3 regions of the Mesorhizobium sp. M2C.T.Ca.TU.002.02.1.1 genome follow, and region 3 is predicted to be linked to each of the others. Evidence: predicted binding sites of a transcription regulator. Region 3 holds the regulator's gene; each other region holds the start of a gene.

Region 1 (5,347 bases), on a different contig from region 3:
CCTGATCGGGGTCGGTTTCATTCAGACCTATGCGCCGAGTTATGCGACCTCAGCCAATAGATTAGCTTATGCTAATATGATATAAGCAAAAGCGAGAGGGCGCAAATCCATGGGCCGGTTTCTGGGGCATCTAGCCTGGGTATGTCTTGTTTCGGCCAGCCACGCCAACGCCCACAGCTGGTATTCGGGCAAAACCGACCCGGTTCTCCATCTCGAATGCTGCGGCGGTCACGATTGTCATCCTGTCACGTCAAGCGATGTCAGATCGGCGCCGGAGGGCTATTACGTCAGGCAACCGCAGCCCTATGCCCGCAACGACCCGCCGACGGGCGAATGGTTTGTCCCGCGGGACCGCGTCCAATCGGCTCCCGACGACAAGTACCATATCTGTGAAAATCTCTATCCGACGTACCGCGTCGGCAAATTGCGGATGCGATGGACATGTTTCTTCGCGCCGCGAACCACCGCATCGCTTTCAAACTGAGGCGCTTCATAAAAGGCCTTCCATTGCGAGGGGACATTGGTGCGATGAGTCAATTTGGCGACGAACCAGTTCGCGACCCCTCGGATCTCGGCTTCGACCCGACGCGGCTGAAGCGACTGAAGCGGTGGATGCAGCGCTATGCCGACACCGGGCGTTGGCCTGGCGGCGCCGTGCTCATCGCCCGCCACGGAAAGCTCGCCTTCTTCGACTGTGCCGGATACGCCGACGTCGAAGCCAAGCGGCCTTGGCAACGTGACCTCATCGCCCGCATCTACTCGATGACCAAACCGGTCACCGCCGTCGCGCTGTTGATGCTGTACGAGGAGGCGCGCGTGCATCTCGACGATCCGGTCGAAGCCTACCTGCCGGAATTCAAGGACATGCAGCTTTTGATACCGGGCGCAACGTCGCTCGACCAGACAGTGCCCGTCGAAACGAGGCTGACGATCCATCATCTGCTGACCCACACATCGGGTCTGAGCCTCTTTACAGGCCCGCGCCTGCTTGGCGAGGCCTATGCGAAGGAAGCGCTCGGCCTCGCCAAGGATTATGGCGGGCTCGACAAGATGGTGCGCAGGATCGCGGAGCTACCATTGGAATGAGAGCCCGGCACGCGGTGGCAATACAGCGCGGGGTCCGATGTCATCGGCCGCATCGTGGAAGTCGTTTCCGGACTGACGCTCGACAAGTACTTTGCGAAGCGCATTTTTGAGCCCCTCGGCATGGCCGACACCGGCTTCTCTGTACCGGACACCGGGATCAGCCGCTTTCCCCCGATGTATGAGGTGACCGCGGGCGGCATGGCCTTGAACGAAGCGCCGGAGGTTTCGGCATGGCGGCAAGGAAAGGTTGATACGTTTTGCGGCGGCGGTGGGCTCGTCGGAACCATCGACGATTACTGGCGGTTTGCCGAAATGCTGCGTGCTGGGGGTGAGCTGAACGGTGAACGCATCCTCAGTTCCCGCACTCTGAAGTTGGCGGCATGCAATCATCTGCCGGGCGATCTTGCTTCGTTGGCAACCGAGGTTTGGGCCGAGACTCAGTTTGACGGCGTCGGGTTCGGTCTGTTGGGCTCCGTCGTCCTCGATCCAGCCAAGGCGCAAATTTCGGCGCAAGTGGGTGATTATGGCTGGGGCGGGGCGGCAGGCACCTTCTTCTGGGTGAGTCCGGTCGACGACATGGTGGTCATTCTCTTCACGCAACTGCTGCCTTCGAGCGCTATTCCGGTGCGCAAGGAGCTGCGCGCGCTCGTCCATGGTGCGTTGACGGGAGCGTGAGGCTCGTCAGCGGATAGCGCGGAGAGCAACTTGGTGCTTGGCAAGGCCCGTGCTCCCGCCTGCGAGTTCTCACTCTGAACAGCGCCTGAGTGGTTGCGCGATCAAGCCGCCTGCGCCATCCGTTCCGCGCTCATGCGATAGGAAATCGCCTCGGCGAGATGGATGCGGCCGACGGTTTCGCTGGCGTCGAGGTCGGCCAGCGTGCGCGCCACCTTCAAGACGCGGTGATAGGCCCGCGCCGAGAAGCCGAGCTTTTCGCTGGCGTCCTTGAGCAGCGTCAGGCCGGCGGCATCGGGCTTGGCGATCTCCTCGATGATCGAAGGCGGGCAGTGCGCGTTGGTGGTGGCGCCGGTGCCCAGCCTTTCCAGCCTGTCGCGCTGCATGGCGCGCGCACGCGCCACGCGCTGCGCCACCGCGGCGCTCGTCTCGGCCTTGTCCGGCCGGATCAGGTCGCTTGCCGAGACCGCCGGCACCTCGATCCGAAGGTCGATGCGGTCGAGCATCGGACCGGAAATGCGCGCCTGGTACTCGGTGCGGCAACGGTCGCCGCGCAGGCAGCGATAGCCGGGCTCGCCCGACATGCCGCAGCGGCACGGATTCATCGCCGCCACCAGCTGGATGCGCGCCGGATAGGTGACGCGGTGGTTGGCGCGCGCGATCATGCAGTCGCCCGTCTCCAGCGGCTGGCGCAGCGCGTCCAGCGTCTGCGGTGAAAATTCCGGCAATTCGTCGAGGAACAGCACGCCGTGATGGGCGAGCGAGGCTTCGCCCGGCCGCGCGCGCAGGCCGCCCCCGACCATCGCCGCCATCGAAGCGGAGTGATGCGGGGCGCGGAACGGCCGCCGGTCGGTCAGCTTGCCTTCGCCGAGCTCGCCGGCGACGGAGGCGATCATCGAGACTTCGAGCAGCTCCTTGGGCGCCAGCGGCGGCAGGATCGAGGGCAGGCGCTGCGCCAGCATCGACTTGCCGGCGCCGGGCGGTCCGACCATGAGGAGATTGTGCCCACCGGCGGCCGCCACCTCGAGCGCCCGCTTGGCGCTTTCCTGGCCCTTGATGTCGGCGAGGTCGGGCAGGTCGCGCGCCGCGAGCTGGATGCCGGCCTCGGGCCGCGACAGCACCTGCGTGCCGCGAAAATGGTTGGCGATGGCGATCAGGCTGCGCGGCGCAAGGATGTCGAAATCCTTGCCCGCCCAGGCCGCCTCCGGCCCGCAGGCGAAGGGGCAGATCAGGCCCTTGTTCTCCGCATTGGCGCCGATGGCCGCCGGCAGCGCGCCGGCCACGCCCGCGATCGTGCCGTCGAGCGACAATTCGCCAAGCACCACGTAACCGGCGAGCATGTCGCCCGGAATGGCGCCAAGCGCCGCCATCAGGCCGAGCGCGATCGGCAGGTCGTAATGGCTGCCTTCCTTGGGAAGATCCGCCGGCGCGAGATTCACCGTCACCTTCTTCGACGGCATCGACAGGCCGGATGCATGGAGTGCTGCCTGCACGCGCTCGCGGCTTTCGGCCACCGCCTTGTCCGGCAGGCCGACGATCTGCATGCCGACCTTGCCCGGCCCGACCATCACCTGGACATCGACCGGCAAGGCCTCGATGCCCTGGAAAGCCACCGTGCGAACCCGCGCCACCATGTTTCCCGCGCCCCCGGATGCAGTTCCGCGCGACGCTGCCATCAGCCCGCGCAAGACCTCACGCCAGACAACCACAGATTTGCGGCCGAGGCAAGAACATTACGGGAACATCGTTTCTCGCTCATGCAACGGGCGTCGTGGCGAGAATTAACCCCGCTTCCCCTCCACGCAATCCCAGAACAGGGCGGCGATATCCGCGCCGCCGAAGCGCTGCACTTCGCGCACGCCCGTCGGCGAGGTGACGTTGATCTCGGTCATGTAGTCGCCGATCACGTCGATGCCGACGAGGATGAAGCCGCGTTCCTTCAGCGCCGGTCCGATGCGGGCGCAGATCTCGCGCTCGCGCTCCGTCAGCTCGGTCTTCTCGGCGCGGCCGCCGACATGCATGTTGGAGCGGGAATCGTGCTCGGCCGGCACGCGGTTGATGGCACCCACCGGCTCGCCGTCGATCAGGATGATGCGCTTGTCGCCCTTGCGCACGTCCTTGAGGTAGCGCTGCACAATATAGGGCTCGCGGAACAGCTGGCCGAACATCTCGAGCAGCGAGGCGAGGTTGCGGTCGGCCTCGTGCAGATGGAAGATGCCGGCGCCGCCATTGCCGTAGAGCGGCTTGACGATGATGTCGCCGAATTCCTTGCGGAAGGCGGCCACCTCCTGAGGGTCCTTGGTGATCAGCGTCTCCGGCATCAGGTCCGGGAATTCGGTGACGAATATCTTTTCCGGACTGTTGCGCACCCAGGCCGGATCGTTGACCACCAGGGTCTTGGGATGGATGCGCTCCAATATGTGCGTGGTGGTGATGTAGTTCATGTCGAAGGGCGGGTCCTGCCGCAGCAGCACCACGTCCATCTCGGAAAGGTCGGTACGCACTTTCTCGCCGAGCGAATAGTGGTTGCCCTTCTCGTCGCGCACCTGCATCTCCTCGATGCGCGCGAACACCTTGCCGTCCCGCATCGACAGCCGGTCGGGCGTGTAGTGGAAGAGCTTGTGGCCGCGCCGCTGGGCCTCCAGCGACAGTGCGAAGCTCGTGTCGCCGGCGATCGACACGGTGGAGACATGGTCCATCTGTAAGGCGATTTTCAGCGGCATCTCGGGTCTCCGGCGAACTCAGCCGCCGATATAAGGAAATCGAGGGCGTCTGCCAATCGTGCTTGCTTGGTGCAGAAGCCTAGCGGTCGAAGACCAGCCTGGAATAGCCCAGGAACGATAGCGCCATGGCGAGGATCGAGGCAAAGGCCAGCGCCGCCAGCGGCGGCAGCCCCGGCAGCGCCAACAGGGCGGCGCAGTAGAGCAGATAATTGACGATGCTGGTGGCGATGCCGACGCCGCCATAGCGGGCGCCTTCCTCCGCGAGGCCCCGGCTCGACGGCGCGAAGGTCAGGTGGCGGTTGATCTGCCAGGTGACGCAGAGCGCGAAGCCGATCGACAGCACCCGCGCTAAGAGCGGGCCGAGCGGCGTGGTGGCAAGCAGCAGCCAGAGCGCCGCCGCGTCGGCGACGAAGCCGATGCCGCCGGCGAGGGCGAAGCGGAAGAGGCGGCCCACTAGATCGTGATGGCGTTTTCCTTGAATCGCCCTCACGATCTAACTCTTTGTTGGAGCATGATCTTCCTCCGAAAACCGGTTCCCACTTTTCGGGATCATGCTCTAAGCCGCCCGTGGGGCCTTGCCCGGCTCGCTCTTCGGCAAGGCCTGCCCGGCTGCCTGGCGCTCGGCACGGCCGGAGGAAATCGACAGGTAGAAGATGCGCTTCTGCTCGGCCCGGCCGCGCGACACCGAATCGAGGATGAAGCCGGTCATCATCGAGAGCATGGCCAGCAGCAGCATGCCGATCGACAGCACCCAGGTCGGCATGCGCGGCACGAGCCCCGTCTCGGCGAATTCGACCAGCACCGGGATCATCAGGCCGATGCTGGCGGCCAGGAAGAACAGCGCGAAGGTGCCGAAGAAGCGCAGC
Region 2 (5,347 bases), on a different contig from region 3:
GATGCCGCCGGTGGCAAAGACTTTTATGCCGGCCATATGCGCGGCGATCATGGTGGCCGCGACCGTGGTGCCGCCGGTGCGCTTCTGAGCGACCGCGAAGCCGAGATCGGCGCGCGACAGCTTCATGGCGTCGCCCGTCATGGCGAGCGATTCGCGTTCGCCGTCGGACAGGCCGATCTTGATGCGGCCGTCGACCACGGCGATCGTCGCCGGCACCGCGCCGCCGTCGATGATGATCTGCTCGACCTTGGCCGCCATGGCGCCATTGTCGGGGTAGGGCATGCCATGGGTGATAATGGTCGATTCCAGCGCCACCACGGGCCGGCCGGCGGCAAGCGCTTCCGCCACGGGCGGATGGATGTCGATGAAGGGACGGGCGGTTTGCGGCGTCATGGCTGTCTCCGACAAGGAGGAACTAGATTGTCGGTGCCCTATGCCACCTCCCGTGCCTCCGGCACAAGGGCAAGCGCTTGGCCGAAGTTGGCGGTCGTGAAGGACGGCACGGCCTCTGGGCTCTCGATGGCGAGCATTGCCGCCGCTACGCCCTCGCGCAGCGCGGCGCGCAGCGGCAGGCCGCGCAGCAGGGCGGCGACCGTCGCGCCGGTCAGGGCGTCGCCGGCGCCGGTCACGTCGGCGACCCGGCGCGGCGCGGGCGGGTCGATTTCAAAGATGCCGGTGTCGTCGAAGCCCAGCACGGGGGCGCTGCCGGCCGTAACCACGCCGGCGTTGAGGCCGGCCCGCCTGAGCGCACCGACAAGGGCTTTGCCCGACAGTTCGGCGGCTACCAGCGCGGCGGCTTCGCGGCGGTTCATGAAAAGCAGCGACAGATCGCCGAGCAGCGGCGACAGGCGAACGACCTTGGCCGGCGAGACGGCGATGGCGAAGACCGGCCGGCCGCCGGCCTGCGCCACCAGGCGCTCCAGCGCCGCCGTCGGCAGATTGGCGTCACACAGGATCGCGTCGGCGGCGGCGATCGCCTCGCGCACCTTGGAACGCCTCATCTGCTTGGGAAAGGCGAGGTCGTAGAGCGCCATGTCGGCCAGCCCGACGATCAATTCGCCCTCGGCGTCGATCAGCGCCGTGTAGCTCGGCGTCGTGCGGTCGAGGAACACGACCGAGAGGTCCGTTATGCCGGCGTTGTCGATCGCCGCGGCGACCGTTTCGGCCGCGGCGTCGCCGCCGCGCACCGAGATCAGCGAGGCCGACACGCCGCGCTTCACCACGCTGCGCAGCGCGTTGAAGACGACGCCGCCGACATCCTCGCGCATCATGCCGGGGTTGGAGGCGGCCGGCACATAAATGCCCGAGACCTGGCCGCGCCGGTCGATATGGGCGCCGCCCAAAGCCAGAATCGTTGGGACCAGGATAGTTGGGGATGTCGGCATTTCGGGTCGCTGACTTTCATTGATCGTGCGGCTGCGCACACTAGAGCGGTTCAGCGTTTCACGGAATCGCCGAACCGCTCTAACTCTTTAGTTTTGCGCAATTCCGGACGGAAAACCGCTACGCACTTTTCCTGGAATTGCTCTAGGTTTCCCCGGGTCACCCTGCAATCGGGGTCGCGATTCGGATGGCCGGATATCGAAATCTCTTCTGGACCAGTGGTTGCGCTCCGCACTGCCTCTGGTGAGACAAAAATAGAACAAATCCAGATATTGATTGTTTTTCAGATATTTGTTGCCTCTTGCCAAATGAGAACAAAAAAGGTACAAATCGGCAGGGATCACGGATTGTCCGGCCTTCATTGACGACCAAGGGGTGATGTATCATGGCTCAGAATACTTTGCGGCTTGTAGAGGATAAGGCAGTGGACAAATCAAAGGCTCTGGATGCGGCGCTGTCGCAAATCGAGCGCGCTTTCGGCAAGGGCTCGATCATGCGGCTCGGCGCCAACGAGCAGGCGGTCGAGATCGAAACCGTGCCGACCGGCTCGCTGGGCCTCGATATCGCGCTCGGCGTCGGCGGCCTGCCGCGCGGCCGTATCGTCGAGATCTACGGGCCGGAAAGCTCGGGCAAGACGACGCTGGCGCTGCACACGGTTGCGGAAGCGCAGAAGAAGGGCGGCATCTGCGCCTTCGTCGATGCCGAGCACGCGCTCGATCCGGTCTATGCCCGCAAGCTCGGCGTCGACCTGGAAAACCTGCTGATCTCGCAGCCCGACACCGGCGAGCAGGCGCTGGAAATCTGCGACACGCTGGTGCGTTCGGGCGCCATCGACGTCCTGGTCGTCGACTCGGTGGCGGCACTGACGCCGCGCGCCGAAATCGAAGGCGAGATGGGCGACGCGCTGCCCGGTCTCCAGGCTCGTTTGATGAGCCAGGCGCTGCGCAAGCTGACCGCCTCGATCTCGCGCTCCAACACCATGGTCATCTTCATCAACCAGATCCGCATGAAGATCGGCGTCATGTTCGGCTCGCCCGAGACGACCACGGGCGGCAACGCGCTGAAATTCTACGCCTCGGTGCGCCTCGATATCCGCCGCATCGGCTCGGTCAAGGACCGCGACGAGGTCGTCGGCAACCAAACCCGCGTCAAGGTGGTCAAGAACAAGCTGGCCCCGCCCTTCAAGGTGGTGGAGTTCGACATCATGTATGGCGAGGGCGTGTCCAAGACCGGCGAGCTCGTCGATCTCGGGGTCAAGGCTGGCGTGGTCGAGAAGTCGGGTGCCTGGTTCTCCTATAATTCGCAGCGTCTCGGCCAGGGTCGCGAGAACGCCAAGCTGTTCCTGCGCGACAATCCGGACACGGCGCGCGAGATCGAGATGGCGCTTAGGCAGAATGCCGGGCTGATCGCCGAGAAATTCCTCGAGAATGGTGGCTCCGAGGGCGGGGACGACGGTTTCGAGGACGAAGCCGGCGCCGTTTAAGGCAGGCTCATTCCAGGAAGATCGCGCAGCAGGATTGAGCGAAAGAAATTAGTCGGCTTAGCCGGAGTTCGGCCACAATCCTGGTTCATTGCATTATGCTTATGTAATCGAGTTCTTGAGTACTGCGTACCCCGAACCGCCGGCCCTCGCGCCGGCGGTTTTGCTTTTTGCGGGTGGTGCTGGGCCGCCGCTCGCCTGCTGATTGGCCCAAAGCGCCTTGCGCTGCATAAATTCAGGCACTTTGGTTCCTTGTTTATGCATGCCGTTTTCCCAAAACCGCTTGCGCACCTTTGGGCGACGTGCCTGTTTCCGTGTTTCTGGACAGGCTCAAGAGCTATCGCTAAAAGGCCCATCTATCTTCTGAAACACCAAAGCCCATTTGCCGCCGGCCGGGCCGGCGGTTCTTGCGAAAAAGGCAGTATGCAATGAGTGGCGTGAACGACATCCGGTCGACATTCCTCGACTACTTCCGCAAGGAGGGTCACGAGATCGTCGCCTCCAGCCCGCTGGTGCCGCGCAACGATCCGACGCTGATGTTCACCAACGCCGGCATGGTGCAGTTCAAGAACGTCTTCACCGGCTTGGAGAAGCGTCCCTATTCGCGCGCCGCGACCGCGCAGAAGAGCGTGCGCGCCGGCGGCAAGCACAACGACCTCGACAATGTCGGCTACACCGCGCGCCATCTCACCTTCTTCGAGATGCTCGGCAATTTCTCGTTCGGCGACTATTTCAAGGAGCGCGCGATCGAGCTTGCCTGGAACCTGATCACCAAGGGTTTCGGCCTCAAGAAGGACAAGCTGCTCGTCACCGTCTATCATACCGACGACGAGGCGGCGGCCTATTGGAAGAAGATCGCCGGTTTTTCCGACGACCGCATCATCCGCATCCCGACCTCCGACAATTTCTGGGCCATGGGCGACACCGGTCCGTGCGGTCCGTGCTCGGAAATCTTCATCGACCGCGGCGAGCATATCTGGGGCGGCCCGCCCGGCAGTCCGGAAGAAGACGGCGACCGGTTCCTGGAATTCTGGAACCTGGTGTTCATGCAGTATGAGCAGGTGACCAAGGAAGAGCGCGTCGACCTGCCGCGCCCCTCGATCGACACCGGCATGGGCCTGGAGCGCATGGCCTCCATCCTGCAGGGAGTCGAAAGCGTCTTCGAGACCGACCTGTTCAAGCATCTGATCGACGCGGCGTCCTCCGCGCTCGGCCAGGGCCCGAACCAGGAGAACGCGGCGTCGTATCGCGTCATTGCCGATCATCTGCGCTCGTCTTCGTTCCTCGTGGCCGACGGCGTGCTGCCCTCCAACGAGGGGCGCGGCTACGTGCTGCGCCGCATCATGCGCCGCGCCATGCGCCACGCGCAGCTGCTCGGCGCCAAGGAGCCTTTGATGTGGCAGCTCGTGCCGGCACTGGTGCGCGAGATGGGTCAGGCCTATCCCGAGCTGGTGCGCGGCGAGGCGCTGATCACCGAGACGCTGAAGCTCGAGGAAACACGCTTCCGCAAGACGCTGGTGCGCGGTCTCGGCCTGCTTTCGGACGCGACCGAGACGCTCAAAGCCGGTGACATGCTCGACGGCGAGACGGCCTTCAAGCTCTACGACACCTACGGCTTCCCGCTCGACCTAACACAGGACGCGCTGCGCCAGCGCAGCATCTCGGTCGACATCGCCGGCTTCACCGACGCGATGGAACGGCAAAAGGCCGAGGCGCGCGCGCACTGGGCGGGCTCGGGCGAAGCCGCGACCGAGACGGTGTGGTTCTCGGTGCGCGAGAAGACCGGCGCGACCGAATTCCTCGGCTACGAGACGGAAGCTGCGGAGGGCATCGTCCAGGCGCTGGTCAAGGACGGCAAGGCCATCGACAGCGCGAGCCAGGGCGATGCGGTCGCCGTGGTCGTCAACCAGACGCCGTTCTACGGCGAATCCGGCGGCCAGATGGGCGATACCGGCGTGATCTCGGGCGAGGGTTTTTCGATCGAGGTTTCCGACACGCAGAAGAAGGCCGACGGTCTGTTCGTGCATCTGGGCAAGGTGACTAAGGGAACGGTGAAGACGGGTGCCGCCGTCGAGCTCAAGGTCGATCATGCCCGCCGCTCGAAGCTGCGCGCCAACCATTCCGCGACGCATCTCATCCACGAGGCGCTGCGCGAGGTGCTGGGCACCCATGTGGCGCAGAAGGGCTCGCTGGTCGCGCCCGACCGCCTGCGCTTCGACATCTCGCACAACAAGCCGATCTCGTCGGACGAACTCGAAGAGGTCGAGCGCATGGCGAACGAGATCGTGGTGCAGAACAGCCCGGTGACGACGCGGCTGATGTCGGTCGATGATGCGATCGCCGAGGGTGCGATGGCGCTGTTCGGCGAGAAATACGGCGACGAGGTGCGCGTCGTGTCGATGGGCACAGGCCTGCATGGCGCCAAGGCCAATCGGCCCTATTCGGTCGAGCTTTGCGGCGGCACGCATGTCAGGTCGACCGGCG
Region 3 (5,186 bases):
GTCGCCGGCACGATCATGGTGCTTTTGCGCGGCGCCTTCGCGCTGTTTCCCGATTTCTCGTCGCGCCGGCCGGTGAAGAAATATGCCGCTGGTATCGCGCTCATCTCGATCGCGGCATACCTCGTGATCTCCGGCATCGTGGTGGCGGCCGAGCGAAGCTTCATCATGCTCGCCGTGATGCTCGCCGCCGTGCTCTTCGACCGCGCGGCGCTCACCATGCGCAACCTGGCGATCTCGGCCATCGCCGTGATCCTCGTCTCGCCGCATGAAGTGGTCGGCCCGAGCTTCCAGATGTCCTTCGCCGCCACCGCCGCCCTGGTCGGCGCCTATGCCGGCTTTGCCGACTATCGCGCCGGCAAAACGACCGCGCCGCCGGCAAAGCGTTCGTTCCTCGGGTTCCTGTCGCGAAAAATGGCGGTCGGTGTGGGTGGCGCCGCCGTGACGTCGCTCATCGCGGGCAGCGCGACGTTGCTGTTTGCGATCTGGCATTTCCAGCGCGTGTCGCCGCTCAGCCTGCTCGCCAACCTGGCGGTCATGCCGATCGTCTCGCTGATCGTCATGCCGTTTGCCGTGTTGAGCGCACTGGCTATGCCCTTCGGCTTCGACGGCCCGTTCCTCTTTGTCATGGGCAAGGGCCTGACGGCGATGATCGCCATTTCGGCGTGGATCTCCGAGCGCTCACCGGTCGATGCCGTCGGGCTGATCTCGATCCAGTCGGTGCTGCTGGCGACGGTCGCGCTGGTGATCGCGACGATGGCCACCACCTGGCTGAGGCTTGCCGCCGTTCCCTTTGCGCTCGCCGCGCTGCTGGCCATTCCGCATGCCCGCACGCCGGATGTGCTCATTTCCGAGGACGCGCATCTGGTGGCGATGCCGATCGGCGGCGGCGAGCTTGCCGTCAATCGCGACCGCTCCAACGAGTTCACCACCGACAACTGGAAACGTGCGCTGAAAGCCGAGACAATCGTGCCGCCGGAGACGTTCGCCAAAGATGCGCTGGACATCGCCGATCCCGTCGACCTGCCGCCCGGCTCGCCGTTCTACTGTACGGGTGATCTCTGCATCGGCCGGCATCCATCCGGCGCCATCGTCGCGCTCGCCGAAAACCGCGACAGCGCCCGGCCTGCCTGCGGCTTCGCTGATCTCATCGTCATCAACGACGCCACCGCCAACAATCCTTGCTACGATCCGCGCGTGCTTGTCGTCACCAAGCGGCAGCTGGCGCGCGACGGCAGCGCCGCCGTCTTCTTCGATCCGCAATCGGCAACCGCGCGGCCGGCCGTCCGCTATGCTGTGGAAGAGCCATATCGGCCCTGGCACGAGCAGCGGAAATACACTCGCGAAGCGAGAGGACTGCCGCCTTATCAAAAGCCTGCGCGGGCGGATGCGAAACCTTCGCGACCGGATCAGTAGCGGCGGATCAGCCCGACAAGCTTGCCCTGCACCTTGACCCGGTCCGGCCCGAAGATGCGGGTCTCGTAGGCCGGGTTGGCGGCCTCCAGCGCGATCGAGGCGCCCTTGCGGCGGAAGCGCTTGAGCGTCGCTTCCTCGTCATCGACCAGCGCGACCACGATCTCGCCCGGGCTTGCCGTGTTGGCGTTGCGGATGATGACGGTGTCGCCGTCGAAGATGCCGGCCTCGATCATCGAGTCGCCCTTGACCTCGAGCGCGTAATGCTCGCCGCCGGCTATCATGTCCGGCGGCACTGTGATCGAATGCGTCTGGTGCTGGATGGCGTCGATCGGCACGCCGGCGGCGATGCGGCCCATCACCGGAATGGATACGGCGGACCCGGCATCGTCGTCATTGCTTGGCGTCGGGGCGCGCGATGGCGTAGCCGGCTTGATCTGACGGTTGAGATTGTTCTGACCCAGGCTTCCCTGGATGACGCTCGGCGAAAACTTCTTCGCCGCATTGAGGCCGGGGGCGATCGAGTCGGGCAGCCGCAACACTTCCAGCGCGCGCGCCCGGTTCGGCAGCCGGCGAATGAAGCCGCGTTCCTCCAGCGCGGTGATCAGCCGGTGGATGCCGGACTTGGAGGCGAGGTCGAGCGCTTCCTTCATCTCGTCGAAAGACGGCGGAATCCCGCTTTCCTTCAGCCTTTCGTGGATGAACATCAGAAGTTCATGTTGTTTGCGCGTCAGCATGGCGGCCCCCACGGGTTCTGAAACCAGAATCAGAAAAACAAACCCAGAACAAACACTATCTGTTCCAGTTGTGTTCCGCAACCGTTTAAAGTTTAGTGAATTTGTTGACGTTTTGTTCAGCGTAACATCAGAACGCTGCATTCGGCGCCGGTTTCGGCGGCCGGCGCGAAAGGCTCGCGCACGATCAGGCCGTTGGCGTCGGCGAGCATCCTCAGCATCGAGGAGTCCTGGATGCCGAACGGGGTCGCGACCAGCGTGCCGGCGTCCTCGCGCACGACGGCGCGCACATAGTCCTGCCTGAGGTCATTGGCCTGCATCGCGGCGCCCAGCCGGGCCGTTCGCAGGTCTTGCCTATGGTCGCGGCCGCCGAGCCGGGCAAGCAGCGGCTTCAGGAACAGCTGCGAGCAGACGATGCTTGCCACCGGATTGCCGGGCAGGCCGATGCAACGGACGTTGCCAAGCCGGCCGAACATCAGCGGTTTGCCGGGGCGCATGGCGATCTTCCAGAAGTCGAGCTGCATGCCTTCGCCGGTCAGCACGTCATGGATCAGGTCGTGATCACCGACCGAGGCACCGCCGAGCGTGACGATGACATCGGCATTCGCCTCGACCGCTTTCCTGACCAACGCGGCGATCGCCTCCTTGCGGTCGGCGGCGATGCCGAGATCGAGCGCACGTGCGCCGACCGACTGGGCGGCTGCGGCGACGCCATAGGCATTCGACGAAATGATCTGATCGGGGCCGAGCGCGCTGCCCGGGGGCAGCAGTTCATCGCCGGTGGCGATGATTGCGACCAGCGGCCGGCGTACGACATTCAGGGCGGGATGGTTGGCCGAGGCGGCCAGCGAAAGGGCTGCCGCATCGAGCACACGGCCCTTTTCGAGCAGCACGTCGCCCTCACCGAAGTCGAGCCCGCGGCGACGTACATTGCGTGCTTGCGCGGTCGGTTCGGTGACCTCGATCTTGCCATTGCCGCGATCGCGGACGTTTTCCTGGATGACGATGGTGTCGGCGCCATCAGGCAGCGGCGCGCCGGTGAAGATGCGCACGGCCTGGCCTTCGCCGACGGTCCCGGAAAAGCGCCGCCCTGCAGGCGCCATGCCTATGACCTCGAGTTGCGCCGGCGCCGAAGCGACGTCGGCGGCGCGCGCGGCGTAGCCGTCCATGGCGGAGGCGTTGAAGGGCGGCTGCGTGCGCAGCGCCACAACCGGTTCCGCCAGGACCCGCCCGGCCGCATCCGCCAGCGGAATGCGTTCGCCCGGCAAAGGTGCTGCGCCGTCGAGCAGGCGTTCGAGCGCTTCGGCGACCGGAACCAACGCCATCAGGCATCCGCCTTGTAGTCACCGGACTTACCGCCGGTCTTCTCGACCAGCCGGACGCCGGAAATCACCATGCCGCGATCCGCCGCCTTGGCCATGTCGTAGATGGTGAGGCAAGCGACCGAGGCGGCGGTCAGCGCCTCCATCTCCACGCCGGTCTTGCCGGTGACACGGGCGAGCGCGGTGACCCTGAGGCCCGGCAGCGTGCGGTCCGGCTCGATCTCGACGGCCACTTTGGTGAGAAGCAGCGGATGGCAAAGCGGGATCAACTCATGCGTCTTCTTCGCGGCCATGATGCCGGCGATGCGCGCTGTGCCCAGCACGTCGCCTTTCTTGGCGTCGCCAGCGAGAATCATCTCCAGCGTTTCAGGCCGCATGGAGACAACGCCTTCGGCGGTCGCGGTGCGCGTCGTCTCGGCCTTGTCGCCGACATCGACCATGTTGGCTTCGCCCTTGGCGCCGAGATGGGTGAGGGCCATATCAGACGGCCTCGGCCGCTGCCTTGCCCGTCAGCAGAAGCTCGGTTGCCGCGGCCACATCGGCCTGTCGCATCAGGCTCTCGCCGACCAGGAAGGTGCCGATCTTGCTCTTCTCCAGCCGGCGGCAATCCTGATGCGTGAAGATGCCGCTTTCGCCGACCAGCAGCCGGTTCGCCGGCACCATCGGCGCCAACCGCTCGGAAGTCTCAAGGCTGGTCTCGAAGGTCCGCAGATTACGGTTGTTGATACCGATCAGCCGCGACGACAATTTTAGCGCACGCTCCATTTCAGCCTCGTTATGCACCTCGATCAGAGCGTCCATGCCGAGCTCGAAGGCGGTCGCTTCGAGGTCCCTGGCCAGCGTGTCGTCGACGCTCGCCATGATGATCAGGATGGCGTCGGCGCCCCAGGCGCGCGCTTCGTAGACCTGGTAGGGATCGAACAGGAAATCCTTGCGCAGGGCCGGCAAGCGTACCGCTGCCCGCGCGGCCGTCAGGAATTCCGGCGCGCCCTGAAAGGACGGTGCATCGGTCAGCACCGAAAGACAGGCTGCGCCACCTTTCTGATAAGCCCTGGCGAGCGCCGGCGGATCGAAATCGGCGCGGATCAGGCCTTTGGAAGGGCTGGCCTTCTTGATCTCGGCGATCAGCGCGAAGTTGCCGGCCCGGCGCTTGGCGTCGAGCGCCGCGAGGAAGCCGCGCGTCGCACCGGCATCCTTTGCCCGCGCCTTGATCTCGACGAACGGTACTTTCGCTTTCGCCGCGGCGATCTCGTCGCGCTTGTAGGCTTCGATCTTGCGCAGGATATCCGACAAGGCCTTATCCGTTCGAAATCTCGACAAGCTTGTCCAGCACGCCAAGCGCGCGGCCGCTGTCGATCGCTTGCGCCGCCGCCGCGATGCCGTCGGCCAAAGTCGTCACCTTGCCGGCCACGACCAGCCCGGCGCCGGCATTCATCAGCACCGTATCGCGATAAGCGCCGGGCGCTCCGCCCAGCATATCGCGTAATTCCTTGGCGTTGTAGGCCGCGTCGCCGCCGCGCAGCTCTTCCCTGGTGTGCCGCTTCAATCCGACGGCTTCCGGCGTCAGGGTAAAGCTGCGGATCTCGCCGCCGGCAAGCTCCGCCACCTGGGTCTCGCCCGTGGTGGTGATCTCATCATAGCCGTCGCCATGGACGACCCAGGCGTGCTCGGCGCCCAGCGCCTTCAACGTCTCGGCCACCGGCATGATCCATTCCGGCAG

What was found. Region 3 encodes LexA, which represses DNA repair genes until DNA is damaged. Its sites were predicted from a motif close to TGTTCNNNNTGTGTTCNG; they were not measured.
Region 1: EOD07_RS12030 (YifB family Mg chelatase-like AAA ATPase) is a predicted target of LexA. The motif match lies at 3,485-3,502, and genes of this name have one in related genera.
Region 2: EOD07_RS16920 (carbohydrate kinase family protein) is a predicted target of LexA. The motif match lies at 1,628-1,645, and genes of this name have one in related genera.

What each region holds. Positions count from the first base shown of each region.
Region 1 covers NZ_RZTO01000173.1:279-5,625, reverse strand. The annotation lists partial or broken gene EOD07_RS12035 (serine hydrolase domain-containing protein) at 436-1,761, shown strand; gene EOD07_RS12030 (YifB family Mg chelatase-like AAA ATPase) at 1,863-3,392, opposite strand; gene gshB (glutathione synthase) at 3,540-4,481, opposite strand; gene EOD07_RS12020 (GtrA family protein) at 4,561-4,935, opposite strand; partial or broken gene EOD07_RS12015 (glycosyl transferase) at 5,038-5,347, opposite strand, start outside.
Region 2 covers NZ_RZTO01000292.1:1,112-6,458, forward strand. The annotation lists gene EOD07_RS16915 (pseudouridine-5'-phosphate glycosidase) at 1-393, opposite strand, end outside; gene EOD07_RS16920 (carbohydrate kinase family protein) at 432-1,385, opposite strand; gene recA (recombinase RecA) at 1,769-2,866, shown strand; partial or broken gene alaS (alanine--tRNA ligase) at 3,292-5,347, shown strand, end outside.
Region 3 covers NZ_RZTO01000388.1:347-5,532, reverse strand. The annotation lists partial or broken gene EOD07_RS20085 (ComEC/Rec2 family competence protein) at 1-1,413, shown strand, start outside; gene lexA (transcriptional repressor LexA) at 1,407-2,147, opposite strand; gene glp (gephyrin-like molybdotransferase Glp) at 2,264-3,469, opposite strand; gene moaC (cyclic pyranopterin monophosphate synthase MoaC) at 3,469-3,945, opposite strand; gene trpC (indole-3-glycerol phosphate synthase TrpC) at 3,947-4,759, opposite strand; partial or broken gene trpD (anthranilate phosphoribosyltransferase) at 4,764-5,186, opposite strand, start outside.